One region of the Alteromonas sp. W12 genome, then DNA from elsewhere that is predicted to be linked to it. Evidence: predicted binding sites of a transcription regulator. Region 1 holds the regulator's gene; each other region holds the start of a gene.
What was found. The regulator ArgR, encoded in region 1, controls arginine synthesis, uptake and breakdown. The targets are predictions, from matches to a motif close to ANTGAATANNTATTCANT.
Positions count from the first base shown of each region.

Region 2: gltB (glutamate synthase large subunit) is a predicted target of ArgR. The motif match lies at 1,868-1,885, and genes of this name have one in related genera.
Region 3: AWH61_RS02720 (OadG family protein) is a predicted target of ArgR. The motif match lies at 1,154-1,171, and genes of this name have one in related genera.

Region 1 is NZ_LQXH01000013.1:114,798-118,081, reverse strand. Features, by position in the region: gene AWH61_RS19070 (TonB-dependent receptor) at 1-92, shown strand, start outside; gene AWH61_RS19065 (type 1 glutamine amidotransferase domain-containing protein) at 286-969, shown strand; gene argR (transcriptional regulator ArgR) at 1,035-1,499, opposite strand; gene mdh (malate dehydrogenase) at 1,737-2,675, shown strand; gene ppc (phosphoenolpyruvate carboxylase) at 2,823-3,284, opposite strand, start outside.
Region 2 is NZ_LQXH01000007.1:283,381-286,664, reverse strand. Features, by position in the region: gene arcB (aerobic respiration two-component sensor histidine kinase ArcB) at 1-355, opposite strand, end outside; gene AWH61_RS08825 (N-acetylmuramoyl-L-alanine amidase) at 455-1,390, opposite strand; gene gltB (glutamate synthase large subunit) at 2,053-3,284, shown strand, end outside.
Region 3 is NZ_LQXH01000001.1:665,003-668,286, forward strand. Features, by position in the region: tRNA gene AWH61_RS02700 (tRNA-Ser) at 113-204, shown strand; tRNA gene AWH61_RS02705 (tRNA-Arg) at 242-318, shown strand; tRNA gene AWH61_RS02710 (tRNA-Arg) at 372-448, shown strand; gene AWH61_RS02715 (acyl-CoA thioesterase) at 590-1,066, shown strand; gene AWH61_RS02720 (OadG family protein) at 1,286-1,573, shown strand; gene oadA (sodium-extruding oxaloacetate decarboxylase subunit alpha) at 1,593-3,284, shown strand, end outside.

The DNA.
Region 1 (3,284 bases):
ACACGGCTGTAGTCGGCACTGCTAATCCAGAGCGCCGTCAAGGTGATGCGTCACTTTGGGAACTACGTGTAGGTGTTAACTACCGCTTCTAAGCTGTAGAAAAACACTAGCTACAAGTTGTAGTGTTAGGTGCCACTCTCCTTAACAGGAAGTGGCACTTTTTTATGCCCGTCATTAATCTCACAATCATGCAATCAAACGATCCTCCGCTTTTTTAATGATCTAACTACGTACATTAGCCGAAGTAATTGACGACAAATTTTTAAATGCTCGCAAGGAGGGCTTATGTCAAAACGTATGCTAATGGTAATGACATCTCACGAAATTATGGGTGATACCGGCAAAAAGACAGGCATGTGGTTGGAAGAGTTTGCTGCGCCGTACTACGCATTTAAAGACCAAGGATATACGATAACTTTGGCGTCACCCATGGGAGGGCAAGTGCCTATCGATCCCAATAGTCTGGCTGACGATGCAATGACCGACGACGCTATGCGATATACGAAAGATGAGCTGGCGCGTAGCGCTATAGCGTCGACTATTCCGCTTGAAGATGTGAGAGCTGAAGAGTTTGACGCGGTGTTCTATCCAGGGGGACACGGTCCGTTGTGGGACCTTTCTGACAATGTGCACTCGATAAAACTAATCGAAGACACTATCGCAGCTAATAAACCCGTTGGGGCAGTATGTCACGCGCCAATTGTGCTTAAAGACGTTAAAACGCCTGATGGCAAATACCTGGTAGAGGGAAAATCTGTTACCGGATTTTCAAACAGTGAAGAAGCTGCAATGAAACTTACAGATGTAGTGCCTTATCTGGTTGAAGATGAACTGGTTAAAAAAGGCGGTAAGTATGAGAGCGCCGACAATTTTGCTGTAAAAGTGTGTACCGACGGATTACTGGTGACGGGACAGAATCCGCCGTCATCAAGACCAGCAGCCGATGCGCTGATTAAACTATTGAGTTAGCGTCAGCGAACAGCAGAATATATAGTGCCCTCAATGAGAGGGCACCGTTTTAAAAGCGTGGCTACCTAAACGTTCTCAAACAGGTCTTCAACACGCTGTCTTAGTTCTTCAATTCTAGACACATCCGCTGGCGCGATGAAAATAGTGTCGTCACCTGCAATGGTGCCCAAAACTCCGTCTTTCTTACTTAATGAGTCAAGCAAGCGCGCAATAAGCTGTGCAGCACCAGGGCTGGTTCTAATGATTACCATTACGTTGTTGTGAACGATATCCAGTACCAGCTGTTTAAGAGGGCTTTTAGCCGTAGGCATACCTAGCTCTGGAGGCAAGCAATACACCATGTCGCCTCTAGCATTGCGGGTTCTTACTGCACCGAACTTGCTTAGCATTCTAGAGATTTTAGATTGGCTGATGTTGTCGAAGCCTTGTGCTTTTAATGCATCAACAATTTCGCCCTGTGAACCGTAACTTTCTGCTTTAAGAATTTCTTTAAAAGCTTTGATGAGTAGCTCTTGTTTTGCGTTTGCCATTAGCGCTCTTTTCTTTTTTGAGGGTTATCGTTAGGAATTATATTTAGTATGCGTATATTGTGCCGTACAGGTAGACTTTGCGCAATTTCTTTGCATAATCATTCATGATAATGAATATCGAGATAAAATCGCCATAAATAACGTTAATAAGACGATCCGGTGATTGAGTTTTCCCCCGCGTTGCATTAGTGTGACGTTCCGTTTAAATACGTGAAGTAATCCCATAGGAGAAATGGTATGAAAGTAGCCGTGTTAGGTGCTGCCGGTGGTATTGGTCAGGCGCTGTCTTTGTTGTTGAAAACACAATTGCCAGCAGGTTCAGATTTAGCGCTTTACGACGTAGCGCCAGTTGTTCCTGGTGTTGCCGTTGATTTGAGCCACATCCCCACTGCGGTAAAAGTAACCGGTCACGGTAAAGATGACCTAGCTGATGCACTAACTGGAGCAGACGTTGTTCTAATTCCAGCGGGTATGCCTCGTAAGCCAGGTATGGATCGTTCTGATCTATTCAACATCAACGCCGGCATTGTTAAAAACCTAATCGAAGGTGTAGCTGATAACTGCCCGAACGCGTGTGTTGGTATCATCACTAACCCAGTTAACACTACTGTTGCTATTGCAGCTGAAACGCTTAAAGCGAAAGGCGTTTACGACAAGAACAAGCTTTTCGGTGTAACGACACTAGACGTTATCCGTGCTGAAACGTTTGTTGCTGAACTTAAAGGTGTAGACGTATCTTCTGTGCACGTACCGGTAATCGGTGGTCACTCTGGTACAACTATTCTTCCTCTACTTTCACAAGTTGAAGGCGTAGAGTTCACAGACGAAGAAGTTGCTAGCCTAACTACTCGTATCCAAAACGCGGGTACTGAAGTTGTTGAAGCTAAAGCGGGCGGCGGTTCTGCAACCCTATCAATGGGTCAAGCAGCGGCACGCTTCTGTCTATCTCTAGTTGCAGCAATGCAAGGTGAGAACGTGGTTGAGTACACTTATGTACAAACTGACGACAGCGACGACGCAGCATTCTTTGCACATCCAGTTCGCCTAGGCGCAAACGGTGTTGAAGAAATCTTGCCATACGGCGAGCTAAGCGCATTTGAAGAAAAAGCGAAAAACGACATGCTTGAAGGCCTACGTGGCGACATCAAGCTAGGCGTAGACTTCGTAAACGGCTAATAGCGCCTGAAGCGGATGTACTAGCATCCGCTAGAAAAGGCTGGATACGTTCTTACGTACCCAGCCTTTTTTGCATTTAAGACATTACAAAAAAAAGCCTGCTCAATGAGCAGGCTTTTCATTATAACGTTACGCGTTCATTGGGCTCTAGCCTGTATTACGCATACCAATTGCAATACCCGCGATGGTAACCATCATGGCACGCTCTAGGCTGGTGTTTTGTGCATCGTCACCGGCTTTACGGATACGATCCAGAAGCTCAATTTGCAGGTAGTGAAGGGGCTGAAGATATGCTGCGCGGATCTCCATAGACTCTTTACCCTGCGGGTCGTTTTTCATGATGTCGCCGTCACCGGTTATTGCCAACAGCGACGAGATGCTTTCTTTAAGCTCGCTACGCAATGCTTCTCCAAAGTGTTTAAGCTCTTTGGGTACCAAGCGCTCATCATAAGCTTCACTGATACGCGGATCGGCTTTATGGAACACCATGTCCAGCATTGAAAGACGTGAACGATAGAACGGCCATTCGCTGAACATCTCGTTAACCACTTTTTCATTTTCCGGTGTCTTCACGCTATCGATAGCGCGCATAACGCCTAACCAACTTGG
Region 2 (3,284 bases), on a different contig from region 1:
TAAGCTGTCTGATGTTGCTTTGAAGTTCGCGGTTAAGAAAGACATCTTCTTCACGCAAACTTTCTAACTGGCTTACCACTTCCTTTAAGTTGGTACGTGAGTTTTCTAATTGCTTGATTAACTCACTAAAGAAATAAAGTACCCAAGGCGCAGATAACATGGTCAGTACTACAGCACTGATGAAGTCATCGGGCTGAACCTGGCTTCCCATGCTCACGCGAATTACGTATGAGCCCCCTAGCGTAAACACAAGCGAAAGAACAACAAACAATATGCTGAGCTTTAGAGTGCCAAAACGCTGAACAAATTGGGCAAAGCGAATTGCCCAAGAATCGTTTGGTGAATCTGAATGCATGTACGTCTAATTTAAGCTTATTTTGCGGTTATCCTATCAGGCTTTCCTCTTTTCGGGAATGCGGTTTGTCAAAGCATAACTCTGTGGCCCTGCTCAGAATTAGGATTTGAAAGGCGACTTTTCAGTAATTTCATTAATGTATTTGGTATTCACCCATCCCACCTTCGTGTAAGACACTTTCGCCCACTCCCCTCGCTTTTCCAGTATTTTTAGCACTTCGCCCTTATTCAAACCGTTCTCGACAGTTGGGTACGAAACATCTGGCCCTTTTCTCACATTCAGCGAATTGGCACTTACATTGGCCACCCGCTTTACAGGGCTAGCGAGATCCCGCTGAATTTGGTCATGCGCCTCTCGCTGTGAATTCGAATCACTTGACTCAGTTGCCCACGTTTCACTATCACTTTGCAAAACAGCGGCTTTGAGTCTTTGAAGGGGAAAAGCGGGGCCAGGATCGACCTTTCGTGACGGCGCTATTTCTTCATGCCCGACGATAGTAGAGATGTTGTAGTGGCTACACAACGCTTTACACAGCGATAGCGTCCTAACAATTTGTACGTCGGTGTACTTGTGCCAATAGCCCATAGACTGTTGGTTAATGTGCTGGGCAGCTAATACTTCATTCTCGCCAAAAATTTCGCCAAACCAACTTTCAAAGGTGCCGTCTCCTCTAGCCTTAAGCTGGCCGGCATTGTCTAATTCAATGCCGATAGAGTACTGATTCAAGCCACTACGCCCCTCGTAATAACTTTCTCCTGCGTGCCACGCTATTTTATTAGTCGGAAGCATTTGAACAATGTCACCATTGCGTCCAACGGCAAAGTGAGCTGACACACCGCTATCGGCATTGGTCAAGACATTCACCGAAGATGAAAGGCTACTACCGGCGGTAAAATGAATAACAATAGTATCGGGAGATCCTGATTGAAATCGCCCAGATGTGTTGGGAGAAAGCCTGAAGGTGATATTGTCGCCAGTTAGAATATGATCATCTATACTAAATAAAGGCCGTGGTGAAGCATGTAGTGTATTCATACAATAATCCTTATTGTCTTAACAGCACGCCACCACAGTGAATTTTTATTCTTCGCCTTCCACATAAGCGTACACTCAATTCACACACAGGGCTCTCTATCAACATCCTTCAGCGCACCACGAGCCTTACCTGTGGTTAATTTTCAACCAATATAGCAAACTACTTATATTAGTGGAACCATAGCTTTACAAATTAATAAAAATACACCGCAAACCGCTATTGACAACATAAAACATCAATTTCAAAGCATATTTATTCATTAATAAAACGCAAATGAGAAGTAATATCATTTATAAGGGGTGAGTTATTCACTTTGCAATACTGATAACATTTTTGTTACAAACATAAATGACGCCACGTAAACAACTGATTAATATACATTTAATTATATTTATACTAATTCACTATAAAGCTTATACTTTTAGCGTTTGATTTTAGTTTTTAATGTGGGTATTTTGTACGGCCCGCATCGCAATAATGCATAAAAATGCGGAAACGACTGGAATCCTCTAATAATAAAATAACGACAAGAAAGGCGCACGCCGCGAGCAATACCGCTCGCAGGCATAAAAGACGTCTAATAATGTTGTGATACGCAAACCTAGGCGCATCTACACGCAACGCATACCTTGCCCAGTCAAAAGGTTGAAGGAGTTAAGAGATGAGTTTATATAATCCCAATGATTCCCGGGACAACTGTGGGTTTGGCTTAATCGCTCACACTCATGGGGAAGCCAGTCATGAATTGGTAACTACTGCAATACACGGTCTTGACCGTATGCAGCATCGTGGCGGTATCGCCGCCGACGGGAAAACCGGTGACGGCTGTGGTTTATTACTACAGAAACCGGATGCGTTCTTCCATGCAATCGCCGAAGAAAATGGCTGGAAACTCAGCAAAAAATACGGCGTGGGCATGATTTTCTTAAGTCAGGACCCGGTACTTGCGCAAGCCGCGCGTGAAGTACTTAATGAAGAACTAGAAAAAGAAACACTTTCAGTAGTGGGTTGGCGCGAAGTGCCTGTCGACCACTCAGTACTGGGTGAATTAGCGCTAACGGGTGTTCCACAAATTGAACAGGTATTTGTGAACGCGCCAGCAGGTTGGAGAAAACGCGACCTTGAGCGTCGTTTGTATATGATCCGCCGCCGCGCTGAAAAACGTCTTGAGAAAGATCCCGATTTTTACGTAGCTTGTTTGTCGGGCTTGGTAACGATCTACAAAGGCTTGGTAATGCCAAAAGATTTACCCGCCTTTTATCACGATCTTGCCGATGAGCGTATGCAAAGCGCAATTTGCGTTTTCCACCAACGCTTTTCAACAAATACACTACCACGCTGGCCGCTTGCTCAGCCTTTCCGCTTCCTTGCGCACAACGGTGAAATTAACACCATTAAAGGAAACCGCGACTGGGCCATGGCACGTGCTGCTAAATTCGCAACGCCACTTATTCCAGATCTTAAAGATGCAGCCCCTTTCGTTAATACTGAAGGATCGGACTCATCCTCGCTGGATAACATGCTGGAGCTATTCTTAGCCGGCGGTATGGATTTATTCCGTGCTATGCGGTTACTTGTTCCACCCGCCTATCAAAACAACAAGACCATGGACGATGATCTTCGTGCATTTTACGAGTTCAACTCTATGCACATGGAACCATGGGATGGCCCAGCGGGTATCGTTTTAACTAACGGTCGCCACGTTGCCTGTAACCTTGATAGAAATGGTCTACGTCCTGCTCGTTACGTTATTACTAAGAACGGTTTCATTACCCTAGCCTCAGAAGTAGGTATCTGGGATTACGAGCAAGCTGACGTAATTGAAAAAGGCCGTGTAGGCCCAGGTGAAATGCTTGCTGTAGACACATACACAGGCAAAATCTGGCGCTCTAC
Region 3 (3,284 bases), on a different contig from region 1:
CAAATTACTGGTTTTTTGCTCGAATCGTTTAAAATGGCAGCGGGTGAACAATTTCTTTATAAAAAAGGTTTGACTCAGGCCAATGAATCCGTAAAATGCACCCCGCAGTCAAGGAGAGGTGGGTGAGTGGCTGAAACCAGTTCCCTGCTAAGGAACCATACGCATATACGCGTATCGAGGGTTCGAATCCCTCCCTCTCCGCCATTATTCGTTGGCAGTGACGGCCAACAACAAGTTTTGCGCGTGTGTAGCTCAGCTGGATAGAGTACCTGGCTACGAACCAGGCGGTCGGAGGTTCGAATCCTTCCACACGCGCCACTTATTTTAAAGCGTCACCTTTTGAGGTAGAATTCAAAAGTACACAAGTTTACGCGTGTGTAGCTCAGCTGGATAGAGTACCTGGCTACGAACCAGGCGGTCGGAGGTTCGAATCCTTCCACACGCGCCATATTGAAGAACCCACCTTTTTAGGTGGGTTTTTTCATTTCTACTCCTTTTATTTTTGTTCTCTCCACTTTCGTCTAAGCGCGCTGTTCAAAATTTAAGCTAAACTTAATGTGTCTAACAGCAGTAAAGCGCGAGGTACGCTATGGCACATCCATCTACTACTTTTCGATTTTTAGCAGAACCTACCGACGTAAACTTTGGCGGTAACGTTCACGGTGGCATTGTAATGAAATGGATTGACCAAGCAGCCTATGCCTGTGCCGCGCAGTGGTCCAAATGTTACTGCGTCACGGTGTCTGCCAATGGCATACGTTTCATAAAACCTATAAAAGTAGGTCAGCTAGTTGAGATAACCGCATCGTTGGTACACACTGGAGCGTCAAGTATGCATATCTATGTTGTGGTTAAATCGGGCGACGCCACGGAAAACACTACGTCTGTCGCAAATCGCTGTTTTATAACTTTTATGGCGGTGGACTGTGAGGGAAGCCCAGTAAATGTGCCTGCTTACGTACCCGAGGATGAACGACATATGCAGCTAGAATTAGTGGCGATGCATGCGAAAGATTTCGCTAAACAGCTAGACAGTGACTTTACGGAAAATATAGGCTTTCATTAAGGCGTGAGTATAAATGAACGTAAATGTAGATTGCTGGCATCGGCAACGCTTATGCTAATTCCTAAAATATACTTTTGTTGCAAATTTATTAAAGAATAATGCATTAAGTTTCATTTTGGCGGGTTTTATTCATTTTAAAGTGGTTTTTTATGCTGCTTTGTTGTGTTTTGAAAAACCACGTGATACTTATTCAGGTACAAAATAACAACAGGATTGAATATGGATTCGGGATCCGTCGCTAGCCTGCTCTTTGAAGCAGGTTCTCTTATGCTTATAGGAATGGTATTTGTTTTCTCATTCTTAGGGCTTCTTATTGTGGGGATTCATCTCATTGCCCGATTTTGTGAAGCCTTTCCCGGTGAAACAGCAGAGCCTACAGCTCATTTAAAAGGGCCTTCAGCTAATTTGAGTCGAAACAATCAAGCGGTACAACCAGGAATAGACGGAAACGTTATCGCAGCTATTTCTGCCGCAATTCATACCCATCGCCAAAATTCTAAAAAATAAAGCCTAATCAGGAGTTACCATGTCTAAGCCTCTGGCCCTTACCGAGCTGGTTCTGCGTGATGCCCACCAATCCCTTCTTGCTACGCGCATGCGTATTGAAGATATGCTTCCCATAGCGGAAAAACTAGATAAAGCTGGCTTTTGGTCAGTTGAATCTTGGGGTGGTGCTACATTTGATGCCTGTATTCGTTATTTAGGGGAAGACCCTTGGGAGCGCATCAGAAAGCTAAAAGCAGCCATGCCTAACACGAAACAGCAAATGCTGTTGCGTGGTCAAAACCTATTGGGTTACCGCCATTATGCTGACGATGTTGTCACTCGCTTTGTAGAGCGTGCTCACGAAAGTGGCGTAGATGTATTTAGAATTTTTGATGCCATGAATGACATTAGAAATTTGAAAACCGCAATAAAAGCGACCATAGACAGTGGCGCTCACGCGCAAGGAACAATTTCTTATACGGTAAGCCCTGTGCACAATCTTAAGCTTTGGCTCGAAATGGCGAAACAGCTTGAAGACCTAGGGGTTCATTCTATCTGCGTAAAAGATATGGCTGGGCTTTTAAAACCGTACGAGTGCGAGGCATTGATTACCGGATTAAAAGAAACGGTTGATGTACCTATTGCCATGCAGTGCCATGCCACAACAGGGTTGAGTACGGCGACGTATCAAAAAGCTATCGATACCGGCATTGATATGCTGGACACGGCTATTTCTTCAATGAGCATGACTTATGGTCATAGCGCAACTGAGACCATGGTTTCTATCGTAGAAGGTACAGAGCGCGATACGGGTATTGCACTACCCGAACTAGAAGAAATTGCCAGTTACTTCAGGGAAGTAAGAAAGAAATACAGCAAGTTCGAAGGCAGTCTCAAAGGGGTAGATGCACGTATTCTTTTGGCTCAAGTACCGGGCGGAATGCTAACCAACATGGAAAGTCAGCTTAAAGAGCAGGGCGCTGAAGACAAATTCGAAGAAGTGTTAAAAGAAATTCCACGGGTAAGGGAAGATCTTGGGTTCATTCCTCTTGTTACGCCAACCTCACAAATCGTGGGCACGCAGTCAGTGCTTAACGTACTCACCGGCGAGCGTTACAAAAGCATTACAAAAGAAACCGCAGGCGTTCTTAAAGGTGAATATGGCGCTACCGCAGCACCAGTAAACAAGGAGTTGCAGGCGCGTGTGCTTGATGGCGCAGAGCCCGTGACATGCCGGCCTGCTGACAATATTGCACCAGAGCTGGATACACTGAGTAAAGAGCTTGATGAACTGGCTGAGAAAAAGCAACTATCGCTGTCAGACGATAAAATTGATGATGTTTTGACTTATGCCTTATTCCCGCAGATAGGCCTAAAGTTTATCGAAAACCGCGGCAACCCTGATGCGTTTGAACCTGCACCTAGCGCGCAAGAGTCGCAAAGCTCGAGTGCGCCTAAGCCTGCTGAAGCCAAGTCAAGCTCACAAGGGGCTACCGCGAGTGAAACTTACGACGTAAACGTAGATGGAAGAGTGTATCGCGTAGAAGTGGCACCTTCAGGTACGCTGACGAGTGTTACACCTGCTAGTGGCTCTCAGACGCAAGCACAGCCTCAAACTAAGAGTGCTGCGCCATCAGACTCTAACTCTTCTCAGTCTATTGATGCACCGCTTGCAGGTAACGTATTTAAAGTTTTGGTGAGAAACGGCGACAGCGTGTCAGAAGGCGATGTG